4 regions of the Sphingomonas sp. S-NIH.Pt3_0716 genome follow, and region 4 is predicted to be linked to each of the others. Evidence: predicted binding sites of a transcription regulator. Region 4 holds the regulator's gene; each other region holds the start of a gene.

The links. The regulator LexA, encoded in region 4, represses DNA repair genes until DNA is damaged. The targets are predictions, from matches to a motif close to GTTCCNCNCTTGTTCT.
Region 1: the regulator LexA is predicted to act here: its motif matches at 2,445-2,460, upstream of BRX37_RS27245 (DUF6771 family protein).
Region 2: the regulator LexA is predicted to act here: its motif matches at 1,966-1,981, upstream of BRX37_RS15520 (ribonucleoside-diphosphate reductase subunit alpha).
Region 3: the regulator LexA is predicted to act here: its motif matches at 1,455-1,470, upstream of uvrA (excinuclease ABC subunit UvrA).

The regions. Positions count from the first base shown of each region.
Region 1 is NZ_QLJK01000007.1:21,279-25,808, reverse strand. Features, by position in the region: gene BRX37_RS07075 (hypothetical protein) at 1-28, opposite strand, end outside; gene BRX37_RS07070 (reverse transcriptase domain-containing protein) at 377-1,927, shown strand; gene BRX37_RS27245 (DUF6771 family protein) at 2,240-2,431, opposite strand; gene BRX37_RS07060 (hypothetical protein) at 2,579-2,869, opposite strand; gene BRX37_RS07055 (hypothetical protein) at 2,977-3,942, opposite strand; gene BRX37_RS07050 (hypothetical protein) at 4,453-4,530, opposite strand, start outside.
Region 2 is NZ_QLJK01000018.1:66,692-71,221, forward strand. Features, by position in the region: gene BRX37_RS15510 (fumarate hydratase) at 1-623, opposite strand, end outside; gene BRX37_RS15515 (glutathione S-transferase family protein) at 725-1,381, opposite strand; gene BRX37_RS15520 (ribonucleoside-diphosphate reductase subunit alpha) at 2,000-3,886, shown strand; gene BRX37_RS15525 (endonuclease domain-containing protein) at 3,948-4,316, shown strand; gene BRX37_RS15530 (ribonucleotide-diphosphate reductase subunit beta) at 4,380-4,530, shown strand, end outside.
Region 3 is NZ_QLJK01000019.1:38,983-43,512, reverse strand. Features, by position in the region: gene uvrA (excinuclease ABC subunit UvrA) at 1-1,445, opposite strand, end outside; gene BRX37_RS15970 (autotransporter domain-containing protein) at 1,666-4,530, shown strand, end outside.
Region 4 is NZ_QLJK01000005.1:65,254-69,783, reverse strand. Features, by position in the region: gene trpC (indole-3-glycerol phosphate synthase TrpC) at 1-219, shown strand, start outside; gene moaC (cyclic pyranopterin monophosphate synthase MoaC) at 216-701, shown strand; gene BRX37_RS05235 (molybdopterin molybdotransferase MoeA) at 698-1,882, shown strand; gene lexA (transcriptional repressor LexA) at 1,987-2,664, shown strand; gene BRX37_RS05225 (ComEC/Rec2 family competence protein) at 2,655-4,530, opposite strand, start outside.

The DNA of each region.
Region 1 (4,530 bases), on a different contig from region 4:
AGGCGGTCAGTAAGATCGTCGGTCTCATGATTTCTTCTTATTCGCTAGAACCGCGCATAATAAAAAGCCCGGCCTAACGGGGCGTGAACAGCGATGTCCTGAAGGCGATCGAGCGGCGTTCGTAGCTGCTCCGACGCCCGCTCTCGTAGCAGGGAAGAGTAAACTCTCACCGGAATAGCGGAAGCATTAAAAAACTCGTTTCGCATTAGAAATCATGCTGCTAGAGTTTTGTTACGGGGTTCTCCCCTCGCATACGCGCTGTAGCAACTGCGGCGTAAGAGTTAATGTCTGCGCATATCATACGCGCCATGATTTTCCGTTATCTCATGGTGACTGGAAGGGAGACCCCGTGCCACCGGCTCATATTTTTGGACCGATGAGCTTCGTAAAGTTGCCGCCACAATTGACGACTGAAGCAAGTTTTCTTGCTTATCTTGGCGTCAGTCCCGCGGAGCTGAGCGTCATTAGGTGGTACGCCGGCAGGATGTACCATAACTTTGACATCAAGAAGAGGTCGGGCAAGTCGAGGGTTATCAATGCACCCGATTATCGACTCAAGATGCTGCAGCGAAAGATCGCCGATTTGTTGACGCCTCTCTACCGGAGGCGCAACCCCGTTCACGGGTTCGTTATCGGTCGGTCTGTGAAGACCAATGCTCAGTCCCATCTGGGCAGCAAGTTCATCGTCAACTTGGATTTGAAGGATTTCTTCCCGTCCATTTCGTACGGACGTGTGACGGGTGTGCTGCGCTCGCTTGGTATGAAGCGGGAGATTGCGGAGGCGATCGCGACTATATGCTGCTTGAATGGGACGTTGCCCCAAGGGGCCCCTAGCAGTCCGATCTTGTCCAATATGGTTTGCTTCCGCATGGATAGGAGGCTGCGGGAGTTCGCTAAGGACGCCCGTTGCATTTACACCCGCTATGCGGACGACCTGAGCTTTTCCAGCTACCAGCCGCTAATGGGATTGTTCGAAACGACACCACCGGCATCAGGGCATTTCTCACCGGATCTGTTGTCGGAGAAACTCAAGCAGATTTTCAGCGGTAATGGGTTTGTGCTGAACCCAGACAAGGCTCACTATGCGGATAAGCATTCGCGCCGCACCGTGACAGGCATCCGGATTAACGAGGCTCTCAATGTCGACCGGCGGTTTGTGAGGAATTTGCGGGCGGCCCTTTACTCTGTTGAAACGCTGGGACTGGCCGCCGCCCAGGCAAAATTCAAATCCTCGCATGGTGGTAAAGCTGACGTCGGCCAGCACTTGCAAGGCAAGGTATCGTGGCTGGGATACATCAAAGGCGCATCTGACCCGGTCTTTCGCAGTGTCGCATCCCGTTTCAACGCTGCATTCCCGCCGCTCGCGCTCGACATTTTGCCCAGTCCCCAGGAAATACGAGAACGATCAGTGTGGCTGATTGAGCATTGGGAAACAGGGGGTGACCAAGGCACGGCTTTCTTCATGAAAGGCGTTGGCCTGGTTACGGCAGAACATTGCGTATCGCCGTCCGGGCTAGTCGAGCTTTATCATCCATCGAAGCCGTCGAATAAATTCCCGGCGTATGTGAAGCATCGTTGCCCAAATCGAGATCTGGCGGTTCTCGACCATGCAATCCCAAGTAACGAGTTCTATGAGCTCGAGACCGCCGCCAAGGCGGCCGCGACAGGTGAGGCCACGACCGCGATCGGGTATCCCGGCTACGGCCCCGGCGATAGACTGAACATCCGACCTGGTGCGGTTACATCCCTGCCAACCAAAAGCGCGGTGAAGATGGTGGAGGTTCAGCAGATGCTGACACCGGGGATGTCAGGGGGGCCATTGCTGGATGTGGATGACCGCGTTGTTGGCGTCGTTCACAAGGGTGGCCATGATCATGGTCGGCAGCTCGCCATTGCCATATCTGAACTGCATGCTTGGCTGCCCTGACCAGGTCCGCCGTTCAGCTAATCGCGCAGGCGCCGAACCAGTCGTTTCCAACTAGCTTCGCTGTTCATCCAGTCAGGCCGGTCTGGCTGTCGAGGCGTTGGAGCAAATCGTTCAGGATGTCCCCGACAGCGCGTGCAGCGCAGGTGCGATCCGACGGTTTCCATAGCGGTGTTCCAGCAATGCGCGAGGAACCAGCGGTTGAGTTTTTCAGCATCGATTACTCCTGAGTGGCCGCATTTGCAGATGATGAAAAGATTGGCGTTTCGGTGGGCATAATCGCCGAGGTTTCGCAGGGGGACGTTCGCCCCCACGTCAAAGGGGAAGGGTCATATGCCTGCGATCAAAGTGAGGCGGCTGACGTTCCATGGCCACGATAATTGTTTGGGCCAGTTCTACAGCAGCTTGCTCCCGCAACCGTTCGTTTGGCGCCGTCAGTGCCACTCGTGCCCACCCAGGGGCGTTAAGAAGGCTCTGCGCGAGCCAGAGAGAATCGGGCTGTGTCATGTCCGGCGATATGCGAACAAAAAGAGAACATGGCAAGAGCCTGTTCTTCGGCAAACGAGGTTGATGGATGGGCTTGGACTAGCCGAAAGGGGGCGGTCCCTCATCCCGGTGCAGCAACAGGTTACGCTGAGGACGTGCCTATTTTTGTCAGTCGTCGGCAAGGAGAGACGCGAAGCCGTGGATCGTGAATGGCATGGCGGCGTCAGGCACCTTCGCCTCGCTTGGAACCTCATGCATGAGTAGCAGCATGCCCTCATGTGGAAGATAGGCGCAGCCGAAGCCCTCCTCCCGTCGCTGTTTTGCGGCTTCGAGAACAGCTGCGCGGTAGGCGTCATGAACCTTATTTCCGACATGCAGCTTGGTGAGATCGATGAAGCCCAGTGCATCGCCATTCGGGCCCTCTTCGCTGACGCCGAAGATCATGGTTTCATCGGGCATTTCGAATCCTCATTTCATTTCGCGAACATTCGCGAAGTGTGTTTCCAAGCATGACGACGTCGGCGCGCGGGGCCTCAATGATCATCTGGTCGCGCGCTATTGCGCCTTTAATCGCGGCCTCGACCGCGAGGCATAGCAAAGCTGTGCTGTTCGCTTGCATCTGGATCTGTGCGGCCTTTCGGCTTGATGACTAATTCGAACTTGATGTCGCTCGCCTGCGAAGCGATCCCGCGAGTAACTGCCTCAGATAGGTAGGTTCCCTCCGCATCGCCCCCGGTGATTTCAGATTCCCGATCGAGGCCATTGGGCACTGGCTCTAGCGCTTGTGAAGCAAGGCGTTCCAACCGCGCATCTAATGCTGCGGCGCCAGGGCCACTGGCTCGCGCTAAAGTAGCCCCTAAATCGATCCCTGCTCGATGGAATTCTGACACTCGCTCATAACGGCCGACGGCTGCCATGGCGATGTCCTGCTGACCCAGGCCGTCCTTCTCCAGCGTTCGGATGCCCATGCTGGATACGAGCTCCTGAGCGGGCTTGGCGATCGCCATGCCTCGGCTGACACTCAGGGCTCCGCCTCGGCCGATCAGTTCGAGGCCACGCGCCTCTTCCTGAGTGGCGACGTCGTAGAGGATCATCCGGGCCTTTTCATTTGGCGAAAGGGCCCCATTCGCCGCCTCGTAGATTTCTGCACGGACAAAGGCGCGTTCGGTCGCCGCAAAGCGGTGCTCATTGAGAGGCATCCCGGCATCGCCAAGGGTCAGGACCGCGCGTTCAAGGGCTGGATCAACAGCGATCGTTGCGTCGCGGTAGCGAAGCTTGTCCTGAACGGTCCGAATTTCAGTGGCGGCGCGGACCAACTCAGCAAGCGTCAAAGTCCGGAAAGGGCGATACTCTTCCGCCTGAGGGCCGGTGGCCATCTCCAGCCGCGCCAAATCGAACGCTTCAACGCCGGAAGCTGCGGCTGTCTTCGCCGCAGCGCCTATGGCAGCCGTCGTGGCATTCTGTCGTTCCTTCGGCATCGCGTGCCGTTCAGGCGCATCAGACAGCCATTCCTCAATTGCTCTGAAGTCCATTGTAATGCTTCCCTGCAAGACCGGGAGTAATTGTCTCAGACCGATTGGGCAAATTCCAGACCCCCTTCACCACAGGTTGCATTGAATATGGAACAGGCCGCTTCGAATCTTACGGAAAGCGGCTTATGCGCCGCAGTTATCGGCGGCGTTGGATTGAACCGATGGGCTGGCCAGGCTAGTCCAATGGGGGACTATTCTTTATGGACTTCAGTGCTTCCGATGCAAGATAGAGTTCGTCTTGGGCTGCCTCCCATTCACGGCGGGCTTCATCCCAGCGCCGCTTAGCGATGAGCAGGCGATCTTGCGCTTCCTGTTGTTTATTCCGTGCACGGGTGCGGATGCGTTCCCCCGTTCGGCTTAGCGGCAACCGATAGACGTCGTTGTCGGTCAGCTTTCGACCGCACGACTTTGGGCTATGTTGATTGCGTATGTGGGCCCATGATCCTTGCAGCTTGTGGACGGAATTACCGCAGCGCTTGCAAAACCATTCGCGCTCAATGCGATCGGCCCTCACAGCAGCACTCCGATCATCAGGCCGACGAGCATCCATGTGAGGCCGGTCATGACTTGCACGGGATCGCGCCAGTA
Region 2 (4,530 bases), on a different contig from region 4:
CTTTCCTTGGCCAGCGCCACGGCCTTTTCCGCGGTGCCGCCGATGCCGATACCCAGCATGCCCGGCGGGCACCAGCCGGCGCCCATCTGCGGCACCATTTCCAGCACCCAGTCGACGATCGAATCGCTGGGGTTCATCATCTTGAACTTGGTCTTGTTTTCGCTGCCGCCGCCCTTGGCCGCGACGTCGATGATCACCTTGTTACCCGGCACCATCTCGACATTCAGCACGCAGGGCGTGTTGTCCTTGGTGTTCTGGCGGCTGAAAGCGGGATCCTTCAGGATCGACGCGCGCAGGCGGTTCTCGGGGTTCAGATATGCGCGGCGCACGCCCTCGTCGATCACTTCCTGCATCGACCGGCTATTATCGTCCAGCCGACACTCCATGCCCCACTTCACGAACACGTTGACGATGCCGGTGTCCTGGCAGATCGGGCGGTGGCCTTCGGCGCACATGCGGCTGTTGGTCAGGATCTGGGCGATGGCGTCCTTCGCCGCCGGATTGGCTTCGGCTTCATAGGCCTTACCCAGTGCCCGGATATAATCCATCGGGTGATAGTAGGAAATGAACTGGAGTGCGTCGGCGACGCTCTCGATGAGGTCGGCGGTCTTGATGACGGTCATCTACCCTGGTCCCTATTCTTGCGGCCCGCCTCTGCACGGCAGGTCCCTGCAAGGCGGGGCTATAGGCCTTTGAGACGATGAGTCCAGAAGAGGGTTGCGGTTCAGGACGCAAGCGGCCCGTCGGCAAAGGGAAAATTCTGCCACCAGGGCTGCATCTCGCGCAGCACGCGGGCAAAGCTGGGCCGCGCCTCCAGCCGGTTCAGATAGGCGCCCAGAACCGGATGGCCGGCGCGCAGCGGCACGATCCTGTCGGCATAATAAAGCGAGGGCGCCGCCGCGCAGTCGGCCAGCGACAGATGATCGCCCGCTGCCCAGCTCCGCCCCGCCAGCCGATCCTCCAGCAATGCATAGATGCTGCGCAGCGCCGCCACATTGGCCGTCACGCCATGGGGATCGCGCGCCTCCTCGGGCCGCAGCCGGTCGGCCACCAGCGCCTGCATCGGCCCCATCACATAATTGTCGAACAACCGGTCCATCAGCCGCACCTCGATCGCCGCATCGCCATCGACCGGGATCGGGCGGAAGGTGCCGGGTTCGTGCCGGCCCAGATATTCGACGATGATGCTCGCCTCCGCGATCGTCGCGCCGCGCACCGGGTCGTACAGCACGGGGAATTTGCCGAGCGGCCAGAGTGCCTGCCATTCGGCCAGTGCCGCCACGTCCTCCAGGATGCGCGGGGTGAAGGGCGTGCCATTTTCATGAAAGGCGATCAGCACCTTCCAGCAATAGGAGGAGAGGGGATGGTAATAGAGGATCATGCCTGCCTCCCGATCATCGGAGCCGTCCGGATTCGCCAGCCTTCCCATCATCATAGCGTATCGCGCGACGATATGCAGGGGGACGATAAAGGCAGCGATTCAACAGATTGTGGTCGCGTCCGTGCCTCTGCCCCCATGTCATGATTTTGTCGCCAATCGCGCGACGCGCGCATTTGCGTGGCAAGGCAAATTTATTTTTTAATTTCATGGGCCCCCCTTGTCTTTTCCAAGGCCCTTGGAAGTCCGCGCGTCGTTGCGCTATGGGGTGGCGTGTCAGCGACGAAACGAATCCAGGCGTCGATGAACCGAGTCCCCGAACTGTCATTTACCCTCTTGCGTGTCGGCGGGGCTGTGGCACTATCTGTGGTATCGGGACCAAGGGGGTCACCCAATAGATTGTGATTGCATTGCCGGACCTGCTTCCGGCGATATGGGGCTTTTGTCCTTGCGATCGGATCGGTTGACCCCATTTCTGTCCCGGCCCGATCGGGTTCATGCTATGATGCTAGGGTGCGCCCCAGCATCGCTGGACCGAATCGAACGGAACAGGAACAATCGGGGGCTCGCATGGACTTTCGAGATAGTGAACAAGGTGGAAACGGCGACGTGGCGACGGTAATGGACGAGCGTATCGAGGATCTGGTGGACAAGGCCGAGCCCAAGGCTGCCAAGGGCAAGGCGACCGAGTCCGCGTCGTCCAAGATTCATGAGCGTCGCTTTCATGTCGTGACGGATTCGTCGCGCGATGCGCTGCTGACCGAATTCGGCAAGGACACGCTGAACGATCGCTATCTGCTGCCCGGCGAGAGCTATCAGGATCTGTTCGCCCGCGTCGCCGCCGCCTATTCGGACGATGCCGACCATGCGCAGCGCGTCTATGACTATATCTCCAAGCTCTGGTTCATGCCGGCGACGCCCGTTCTGTCGAACGGCGGCACCGGTCGGGGTCTTCCGATCAGCTGCTATCTGAACAGCGTCGACGACAGCCTGGAAGGCATCGTCAACACCTGGAACGAGAATGTCTGGCTCGCCTCGCGTGGCGGCGGCATCGGCACCTATTGGGGCAGCGTGCGCGGCATCGGTGAGCCGGTCGGCCTCAATGGCAAGACCAGCGGCATCATCCCCTTCGTCCGCGTGATGGATTCGCTGACCTTGGCGATCAGCCAGGGCTCGCTGCGTCGCGGCTCGGCCGCATGCTATCTCGACGTCTCCCACCCGGAGATCGAGGAGTTCCTGGAAATCCGCAAGACGAGCGGCGACTTCAACCGCAAGGCGCTCAACCTGCACCATGGCGTGCTGCTGACCGACGAGTTCATGGAAGCGGTGCGCGACGGCAGTGATTTCAACCTGCGCAGCCCCAAGGACCAGTCGGTGCGCGGCACCGTCAATGCCCGCGCGCTGTTCCAGAAGCTGGTCGAGGTCCGCCTCGCCACCGGCGAGCCCTATATCGTCTTCTCCGACACGGTGAACCGGATGATGCCCAAGCATCACCGCGACCTGGGACTCAAGGTCTCGACGTCGAACCTCTGTTCGGAAATCACTCTGCCGACGGGTCGCGACCATCTCGGCCAGGATCGCACGGCGGTCTGCTGCCTCTCCTCGATGAACCTGGAAACCTGGGATCAGTGGAAGGATCACCCGACCTTCGCGGAAGACATTATGCGCTTCCTCGACAATGTGCTGCAGGACTATATCGACCGCGCCCCGCCGGAAATGGCCCGCGCCAAATATAGCGCCAGCCGTGAACGCTCGGTGGGCCTGGGCGTCATGGGCTTCCACAGCTTCCTGCAGGCACGGGGCATCCCGTTCGAAGGCGCCATGGCCAAGTCGTGGAACCTGCGCATCTTCAAGCATATCAATGCCAAGGTGAACGAGGCGTCGATGATGCTGGCGCAGGAGCGCGGGCCGTGCCCCGACGCCGCCGACCAGGGCGTTATGGAGCGCTTCTCCTGCAAGATGGCGATCGCGCCGACCGCGTCGATCTCGATCATCTGCGGCGGCACCTCGGCCTGTATCGAGCCGATCCCGGCGAACATCTACACCCACAAGACGCTCTCGGGCAGCTTCGCGGTGAAGAATCCCTATCTGGAAAAGCTGCTGGTCGAAAAGGCCAAGGATTCGAGCGCCGTATGGAACTCGATCCTGGAACGCGGCGGCTCGGTCCAGCATCTCGACTTCCTGACCCAGGAAGAAAAGGATGTGTACAAGACCAGCTTCGAGATCGACCAGCGCTGGCTGCTCGAACTGGCCGCCGATCGCACCCCCTATATCGACCAGGCCCAGTCGCTGAACCTGTTCATCCCGGCCGATGTCGAGAAGTGGGATCTGCTGATGCTCCACTTCCGCGCCTGGGAACTGGGCATCAAGTCGCTCTATTATCTGCGCTCCAAGTCGGTGCAGCGCGCCGGCTTCGCCGGTGGCGTGGAAGCGGACAACACGATCGACGCCCCCAAGTTCGAGATCGGCGAGACCACCGACTATGACGAGTGCCTCGCCTGCCAGTGATCAGATTCCCTCTCCCTGTGGGAGAGGGAGGGAGCCGCGCAGCGGCGGAAGGGTGAGGGCGATGCGCAATTACCGCGATCTGCCTTCAGGGGCCGTGGATCAGGCCCGCATTCTCCGCCGTAACGCCACGGAGGCTGAAAAACGTCTCTGGCGTGCTTTGCGTGAACAGCTTCCGACCGTGAAATTCCGCCGCCAGGTGCCCCATGGTGCCTATGTCGCGGATTTCCTCTGTTTTTCTGGCAAGCTGGTCGTCGAGGTCGATGGCGCAAGTCATGCGGAGAGCGCTGAGCAAGATGCTGTCCGAACCCGTTATTTCGAGACCCAGGGTTATCACGTCCTGCGTTTCTGGAACCATGAAGTCATGGAAAATACTGAAGGCGTCGTAGCGGTCATCGCGGCACGCCTCTCGCCCTCACCCTCCCACGCCTGACGGCGCGGGCCCCTCCCTCTCCCGATGGGAGAGGGGAAGAAAAGATTTCGCGGAGTAACCCATATGCCCCTTCTTCAAGCCTCCAAGGTCTACAAGCCCTTCGAATATCCCTGGGCCTATGAATTTTGGAAGCGCCAGCAGCAGCTCCACTGGCTGCCCGAGGAAGTGCCTCTGGGCGAGGATTGTCGTGACTGGGCGCAGAAGCTCAGTGACC
Region 3 (4,530 bases), on a different contig from region 4:
CGGGCGATCTGGTTCTGCTGGTCATTGAGCGCGTCGGGCATCGCGGTGAAGAAGGCGAGCGCGTCCACCACCGAGCGGCGGGTGGAGACGGAGATGTCCTCGCCGGCGATCTTGACCGCGAGCGCCTCGGGCTTGAGGCGCGCGCCATGGCAGGTCTCGCAGGGCATGGCAGTCTGATATTTGCTCAGTTCCTCGCGCATCCAGGCGGATTCCGTCTGGAGCAGGCGGCGGTTGAGGTTGCCGATCACACCCTCGAACGGCTTCTTGACCTCGTAGCTCTTCTTGCCGTCGACGAAGCGCAGGGTGACGGGCTTGCCGCCGGTGCCGTGGAGGATGATGAGCTTCACTTCGCCCGGCAGCTCGGCCCAGGGGGTGTCGAGGGAGAAGCCGAATTCCTTGGCGAGGGAGCCCAAGACCTGCATGTAGTAGGGGCTGGGCGGGTTGGACTTGGCCCAGGGGACGACGGCGCCCTTCTTCAGGGAGAGGGCTTCGTTGGGGACGACCAGTTCGGGGTCGAACTCCTGCCGCTCGCCCAGGCCGTCGCAGGCCGGGCAGGCGCCCATGGGCGCGTTGAAGGAGAAGAGGCGCGGCTCGATCTCGGATATGGTGAAGCCGCTGACCGGGCAGGCGAATTTCTCGGAAAAGACGATGCGGTTGGCGGGGATGCCGGCATTCTTCATCTTGCCCGCGGACTGGGCTTCATCCTCGCGGCCGGGGACCACGCCCTCGGCCAGGTCGACAAAGGCGAGGCCGTCTGCGAGTTTCAGCGCCTGCTCGAAACTGTCGGCGAGGCGGGTGGCCATGTCGGCGTTGACCGCCAGGCGATCGACCACGACCTCGATGTCATGCTTGTATTTCTTGTCGAGGGCGGGGGCATCCTCGATCAGGTAGAGCTCGCCGTCGATGCGGACGCGGGTGTAGCCCGCCTTCTGCCACTCGGCCAGTTCCTTGCGATATTCGCCCTTCCGCCCGCGCACGACCGGGGCGAGCAGGTAGAAACGGGTGCCTTCGGGCAGGAGCATCACCCGGTCGACCATCTGCGAGACAGTTTGCGCGCTGATTGGCTCGCCGGTGGCGGGCGAATAGGGGATGCCGACGCGCGCCCAGAGCAGGCGCATATAGTCGTATATCTCGGTGACGGTCGCGACCGTGGAGCGCGGGTTGCGGCTGGTGGTCTTCTGCTCGATCGAGATGGCGGGGGAGAGGCCCTCGATATGCTCGACATCGGGTTTCTGCATCATCTCCAGGAACTGGCGCGCATAGGCGGAGAGCGACTCCACATAGCGGCGCTGCCCCTCGGCATAGATGGTGTCGAAGGCGAGGCTGGACTTGCCCGAGCCCGAGAGGCCGGTGATGACGATCAGGCTGTCGCGGGGCAGATCGACGTCCACGCCCTTGAGGTTGTGCTCGCGCGCGCCGCGCACCGAAATATGGGTCAGACTCATGGGGGCGTTGTTCCAGATTTGTTCCGTGGGGGCAAGGGGGCGTTGCCCGGTCGGGAGGCAAGATAGGAAGGGGGAGCGGCCAGGGGAAGATGGCCGGGCGTGGACGATGGCGCGCTGCGCCGGCCGGAGGGCGTTTCTGGTTCGGCTGCGGGGGCGTCTCGGCCTGTCTCGGGATTTCCATGGATGGCAGCGGCTATGGGATCGCACGTAGAAACGGGGCATGACCTATTGGCGGCTCCATTGGCATGCGGGCGTCCTGAGCGTGGCGGGCAGCGTCGCGGGCATGACATTGGCGACGACGGGGGCCATGGCCCAGAGCGAGACGCCCGCGGGGCGGATCATCTTCCTGGGCTGGACCGAGGGCAAGGACCATTCGGTGTGGCTGTCCGGCGTCGATCCGGGCGAGTTTTTCGTCGTCTTTCCCGAGACCGCGGAGCGGGTGGACAGTTGGACCCAGCCCGATACCGGCCTGCACCTGACGGTATCGCCCATCGTGCGGGAAAATGGCGGCACCCATAATCTGTTCGCCCATATTCGCACCGAATATGCGGAATATGACAATTTCGTCGATTCGGCCGACCAGCATCCGGGCGGCATCAATTTCCCCGATCACTGGAACCGGCCGGACCCGGAACTGCCTGATCTGGTGACGCCGGAATTGCGGCCGAACCCGGATACGGTGACGCCCGGCCTGCGCCCCTTGCCGGATACGGTAACGCCGGGGTTGCGCCCCAATCCGGATTTGATCACGCCCGGCCTGCGGCCCTTGCCCGAGACCGTGACGCCGGAATTGCGGCCGAACCCGGATACGGTGACGCCGGGGCTGCGCCCCTTGCCGGATACGGTAACGCCGGGGTTGCGCCCCAATCCGGATTTGATCACGCCCGGATTGCGGCCCTTGCCCGAGACCGTGACGCCGGAACTGCGCCCGAACCCCGATACAGTGACGCCGGGGCTGCGGCCTGATCCGGATACGGTGACGCCAGGTTTGCGGCCTGACCCCGACACGGTGACCCCGGAACGGCACCCCGATCCCGAAATCGTCACGCCCGAACTGCGGCCGGTGCCCGTTCCCATTACGCCCGAGGCGCGACCAGACCCCGATACGGTGACACCGGAAGTCCGCCCGGACCCGGATACGCCAACACCTGAAATACGGCCTGATCCTGACACGGTGACGCCGGGCTTGCGTCCTGATCCGGACACGGTGACGCCGGGTCTGCGGCCTGACCCGGACACGGTGACGCCGGGTCTGCGGCCTGACCCGGACACGGTGACGCCGGGTCTGCGACCTGATCCCGATACGGTGACGCCGGGCCTGCGCCCTGATCCGGATACGGTGACGCCGGGGCTGCGTCCTGATCCGGATACGGTGACGCCGGGCTTGCGGCCTGACCCGGATACGGTGACACCGGGCCTGCGGCCTGATCCCGATACGGTGACACCGGGCTTGCGTCCTGATCCGGATACGGTGACGCCGGGTCTGCGACCTGACCCGGATACGGTGACACCGGGCTTGCGGCCCGATCCGGATACGGTGACGCCAGGACTGCGGCCTGATCCTGACACGGTGACGCCGGGTCTGCGTCCTGATCCTGACACGGTGACGCCGGGTCTGCGGCCTGATCCGGATACGGTGACGCCGGGACTGCGACCTGACCCGGATACGGTGACGCCGGGACTGCGTCCTGACCCGGATACGGTGACGCCGGGACTGCGTCCTGATCCGGACACGGTGACGCCGGGCTTGCGGCCTGATCCGGATACGGTGACACCGGGCTTGCGACCTGATCCGGATACGGTGACACCGGGCTTGCGTCCTGACCCGGATACGGTGACGCCGGGGCTGCGGCCTGATCCGGATACGGTGACGCCGGGCTTGCGACCCGATCCGGACACGGTGACGCCGGGTCTGCGGCCTGACCCGGATACGGTGACGCCGGGCTTGCGGCCTGACCCGGATACGGTGACGCCGGGTCTGCGGCCTGACCCGGATACGGTGACGCCGGGCTTGCGGCCTGACCCGGATACGGTGACGCCGGGGCTGCGGCCTGACCCGGATACGGTGACGCCGGGTTTGCGGCCCGATCCCGATACGGTGACGCCGGGCCTGCGGCCTGATCCCGATACGGTGACGCCGGGTTTGCGGCCCGATCCCGATACGGTGACGCCGGGTCTGCGGCCTGACCCGGATACGGTGACGCCGGGGCTGCGACCTGATCCGGATACGGTGACGCCGGGCCTGCGGCCTGACCCGGATACGGTGACGCCGGGCTTGCGACCCGATCCGGATACAGTGACGCCGGGCTTGCGACCTGATCCCGACACGGTGATACCGGGCTTGCGTCCTGACCCGGATGTAGGCGGGCCGACCGTGCGGCCGATACAGCGGCCGCGCCCCGAGACGCTGCCGCCGATCGCGCCGACCGGTGTCGCGCCGGGCCGCGATGAGCGGCGCCCGATGCTGATGACCGCCGATGAGGTCTGCCGGGCCGGGCGTGACGGCCGGCTGCGGGGCGATCCGCAACTGGTCGAGAAGGCCTGCCGGATTGCGGCCAATGCCCGCCGGCGCTGGACCGCCTGGGGAGAATGGAGCTATTCGACGCTGAAGGATGACCGTTCCGGCGCCCGGACCAGGGGCAGCGCGAACCAGTATAATATTGGCCTGGATCGCTGGATCGACAAGCGCACCGTTGCCGGCCTGGCCATCCAGTTCGGCAATTCGGATTATAAATCCTTCAATGGCGGCATGCGCCAGCAGGCCGATTCCATCACGGTGAAGCCATACATGGTGCATCGGATGGCAGATTCGGACGTGGTGCTGGATGCCAGCATCGGCTTCAACTTCGGCGAATATGAACAGCATGTGCTGATGCTGTCGGGCAAGCATGACAGCTTCACCCTGTCGGGCACGGTCGGGATGAGCGCGCAGCGCCCGATCGGCAGCTTCCTGCTGCGGCCCCGCCTGTCGTGGAGCTATGCCAGCATCTGGCACGACGATTATGTGCTGCAGGGGCAGGTGGGCAATATCGACCTGCGCGTGCTGCAGGGCGATGCGCGCTATGATTATGGCGCGGTGGCGACG
Region 4 (4,530 bases):
CGCGATCTGCGCGATTTCAGCGTCGATTTCGCCCGCACTTATGAGCTGGTCGGCAGGGCGCCGGACGGCTGCACCTTCGTCGCCGAAAGCGGCCTTGGCTCGCATGCCGACCTCAGCTCCATGGCCGATCATGGCGTGCGCTGCTTCCTGGTCGGCGAAACCCTGATGCGCCAGGCCGATGTCGAGGCCGCGACCCGCAACCTGCTGACCGGGGCATGACCGGCCTCACCCATCTTGATGAAGACGGTGCCGCCCGCATGGTCGATGTCTCGGCCAAGGCGGTGACCGCGCGCGAAGCGGTGGCCGCCGGGCGCATCACGATGGCGGCCGACGCCGCCCAGGCGATCGCCGCCGGCCTCGTCAAGAAGGGGGACGTACTGGCCGTCGCCCGCGTCGCCGGCATCATGGCGGCCAAGCGCACCGCCGAACTGATCCCGCTCTGCCATCCAATCCCGCTGAGCGCCGTCACCATCGACTTCGCCCTCCACGACGATGGCGTCACCGTCACCGCGACCGCGCGCACCGCCGGCCAGACCGGGGTAGAAATGGAGGCGCTGACCGCCGCCACCGCCGCCTTGCTCACCGTTTACGACATGGCCAAGGCACTCGATAAGGGCATGATAATCGGCGATGTTCGCCTGCTCGCCAAGCGTGGCGGCAAGTCGGGCGACTGGACCGCGCCGGAGAGCAGCGACCGATGAGCCTGATGCCGGTCGCGGACGCGCAGGCGCGGCTCCTTGCCCTCGCCGATCCGTTGCCGGCCGAACATGTGCCCGTATCCGCCTGCGCCGGTCGCTGGCTCGCCACCGACATCAGCGCGCGCCGCGACCAGCCCTGGGCCGATCTTTCCGCGATGGACGGCTATGCCGTGCGCGCATCCGAAGGCGCCGGGCCGTGGCAGCTGGTCGCGACCAGCAGCGCGGGCGACGCCGATATCCCGGCCCTGCAACCGGGCCAGGCCTGCCGCATCTTCACCGGGGCGCCCTTGCCGGCCGGCGCCGACGCGATCCTGATCCAGGAAAATGCCACGCGCGACGGCGACAAACTGACCGCGCATGACGGCATACTGACGCCCGGCAGGCATGTCCGCCCGCTCGGCTCAGATTTCCGCGCCGGCACGCCGCTGGTCAGCGCCGGTAACCGCCTCACGCCCGGCCAGATCGCGCTCGCCGTGCTGGGCGGCCATGGCAGCCTTCCCGTCGGCGCCCGGCCGCGTGTCGCTTTGCTCTCGACCGGCAATGAACTTGTTCCCCCCGGCGCGCCGACGCCGTCGGGCTATCTCCCCTCGTCCAACGCGCCGATGCTCGCTGCCCTGCTCGCCGCCCTGCCCTGCGACGTGATCGACCTTGGCATCGTGCCCGACGATCTCGCCGCCATGACGCAGGCGCTGGAACAGGCGGCACAGGCCGACATCATCGTCTCGACCGGCGGCGCCTCGGTCGGCGACCATGACTATGTCCGCCCCGCCTTCGCGGCGGCCGGCGGCACGCTCGATTTCTACAAGATCGCGATGCGGCCCGGCAAACCGCTGATGGCCGGGCGTCTCGGCAACGCAATCTTCCTCGGCCTGCCGGGCAATCCGGTCTCCGCTTTCGTCACCGGCACCCTCTTCCTCTGCCCGCTGGTCCGCCATCTCGCCGGATCGCGCGCGCCGCTGCCGCCGGTCGTGCAGGCCCGCCTTGCCGCGTCGCTTGGCGCAACGGCGGAACGCGACGATTATCTGCGCGCCTATCGCGCCGCCGACGGCATCGTCTCGGTCACCGCGCAGGACAGCGCCGCCACCGCCGCCATGGCGCTGGCCGACTGTCTGATCCGCCGGCCGGCCGGCTCAGCCCCCGCCATTGCCGGCGACATGGTCGACATCATTCCGCTGACCGCCTGACTATCTGACTGCCTGGCCGGCAAAAGCGGCGCATGGTTTAACGCGCTTGACTTGCCCCTTTCCGTTTCCTATGCGTTCTTCATTCGTTCCATGGAGGACCGCCGATGTTGACGCCCAAGCAGCAGGAATTGCTGAGCTTCATTCAGACCCGGCTGGAAGAAGGCGGGGTGTCCCCTTCGTTCGAGGAGATGAAGGACGCGCTCGACCTGCGCTCCAAGTCCGGCATCCACCGGCTGATCAACGCGCTGGAGGAACGCGGCTTCATCCGACGCCTGCCCAACCGCGCCCGCGCGCTCGAAGTGCTCAAGCTGCCCGAGGCGATGCATCGCGCGCCTGCACCAGCCGTCCCGACGCCCAAGATATCGGCTCCGGCCGTGCTGCTGCCGACCGCCGCCAATGACGTGATCGAAATCCCGCTGCACGGCCGCATCGCCGCCGGCGTCCCGATCGAGGCGATGGAAAGCCACACCATGCTCTCCGTCCCCGCCGCCTTGCTCGGCTCGGGCGACCATTATGCCCTCGAAGTGTCGGGGGACTCCATGATGGAGGCCGGCATTCTCGACGGCGACTTCGCGCTGATCCAGCGCACCGATGTCGCGCGCGAAGGCCAGATCGTCGTCGCCCTGATCGACGACGCTGAAGCCACGCTCAAATATTTCCGCCGCGAAGGCGCGCGCGTCCGGCTCGATCCCGCCAATGCCGCCTATGAACCGCAGATCTATGATCCGCGCCAGGTCCGCATCCAGGGCAAGCTCGCCGGCCTGCTGCGCCGCTACAACTGACCGGCTGTTCGGGGCCGGCGGCGCACGATCCACGGATGCGCGTCTCCGGGCCGATGGACGGTGTGAACTTTGCCGCTTTCAAGGCCAATCGACAGGCCGCCGGTGCGCGACAGCAGCCGGCGGTCGATCTTCATCCAGCGCGGCCGGCACCACCAGGGCAGCCCCCGATCGCTGATGACGATATCGGCCGCCGCGCAGTCCCGCTCCAATATCGGCCGATCGACCAGCATCGCATTGCGCGTCACCAGCAAATGCCAGTCGCGCCCGTCCCGTGGCAACGTCACCGCACATAGATCAGTCGAACAGCGCGCCTGCTTCATCGTCGCGATCGCCTCCAGCGTCCCGTCATAGCCCGCGCTCTCGCTCAGCACGTCGCGGACATACTCACCCGCCCCCTCGCGCAGCAGCGCCATCGTCCCCGCTGGTGTCAGCACCGCGACATGCCGCCCGTCGCCGGTCACCACGATATCGGGCGGCGCCAGCAGCGCGATGCCGGCCAGGCCGATCGCGACCGGCCCCAGCCCCAGCCAGCGCCAGCGACTGCGCCAGAGCAGGCACCAGAGACCTCCCACCAGGATGACCGCGAACAGCCCGCCCGGCACCGCCGGCGCCAGCATCACCGCCATCGGGCTCGCCGCCACGCCATGCGCCACCGCTAGCAACAGCGCGATCGCCTTGGCCGTGAGCCACCAGAAGGGCGCGCCCAGCCCGACGAGGTCGAAGCACAGCGCCAGCGCCTCCAGCGGCATGATGACGAAGGTGGTGAGCGGGATCGCGACCAGATTGGCCACCGCGCCCAGCAATCCAGCCTTGTGAAAATGGTAAAGCGCGATCGGCGCCAGCACCAGTTCGATGGCAAGGCCCGTCATCAGCATCGCCGCCACCGTCCGCCCGGCCTTGCGCGGCAAAGGCTCGTCCCGCGCCATCGCAAACGCCTTGAACCGCCGATGCTCGCCCAGCGCCACCAGCGCGACCACGGCGGCAAAGCTCATCTGGAAGCTCGGGCCGATCAGCGCCTCTGGCCAGAAGACCAGCACCACCAGCGCCCCGGTCGCCACCAGCCGCAGGGTGATCGCCTCGCGCCCCAGCGCCAGCCCGCCCAGCACCAGCAGCGCCGCGATGCAGGATCGCACCGTCGGCACCTCCGCGCCGGTCAGCAGCGTATAGCCGATCCCCGCCAGCGCGCCGCCCGCCGCCGCGATCAGCATCAGCGGCCAGTCCAGCGCCGCGCGCGGGATCAGCGCCAGCAAGCGCAACAGCAGGAATATCACCGCCCCGATCAGCGCCGTCACATGCAGCCCGCTGATCGACAGAAGATGGGCAAGGCCACTGCGCCGCATCGCCTCCGCATCCGTTTCGGCAATCGCGCCCTGGTCGCCGGTCGCCAGCGCCACCGCAATCCCCGCCGATGCGCCCGCCACCTGTCCGCCGATATGATCGAACAGCCGCGCCCGCAGCGTCGGCCCCTCGCGCGCCTGTTCCACCACCTCGACCGGCGCCAGCGCCCGCCCGGTCGCCCCGATCCCCTGGAAATAGGCGCGTCGCGCGAAGTCGAACGCCCCCGGCACGCTCGGCGGCGCGGGCGGCATCAGCCGCACGCGAAAGCGCAGCACCGCCCCCTTGCCCAGCCCTTCGGGCACATCCGCCTCCGCGATATTCACCCGGATCGCCGCGGGCAGCGCCGGCGCCTCGATCGGCCGCAGCCCCACCCGCACCATCTGCTGTGCCGGCAGCTTGGCCACCGCCGTCACCGTGCCGGTCACCTGTGCGAATATGGGACGGGCCAGCGGCGGCTGACCCAGCCATGTCGCCTTGCCCCAAACCAACAGACAACCAATGCAGGCCAGCAGCCCGCCCGCCACCAGC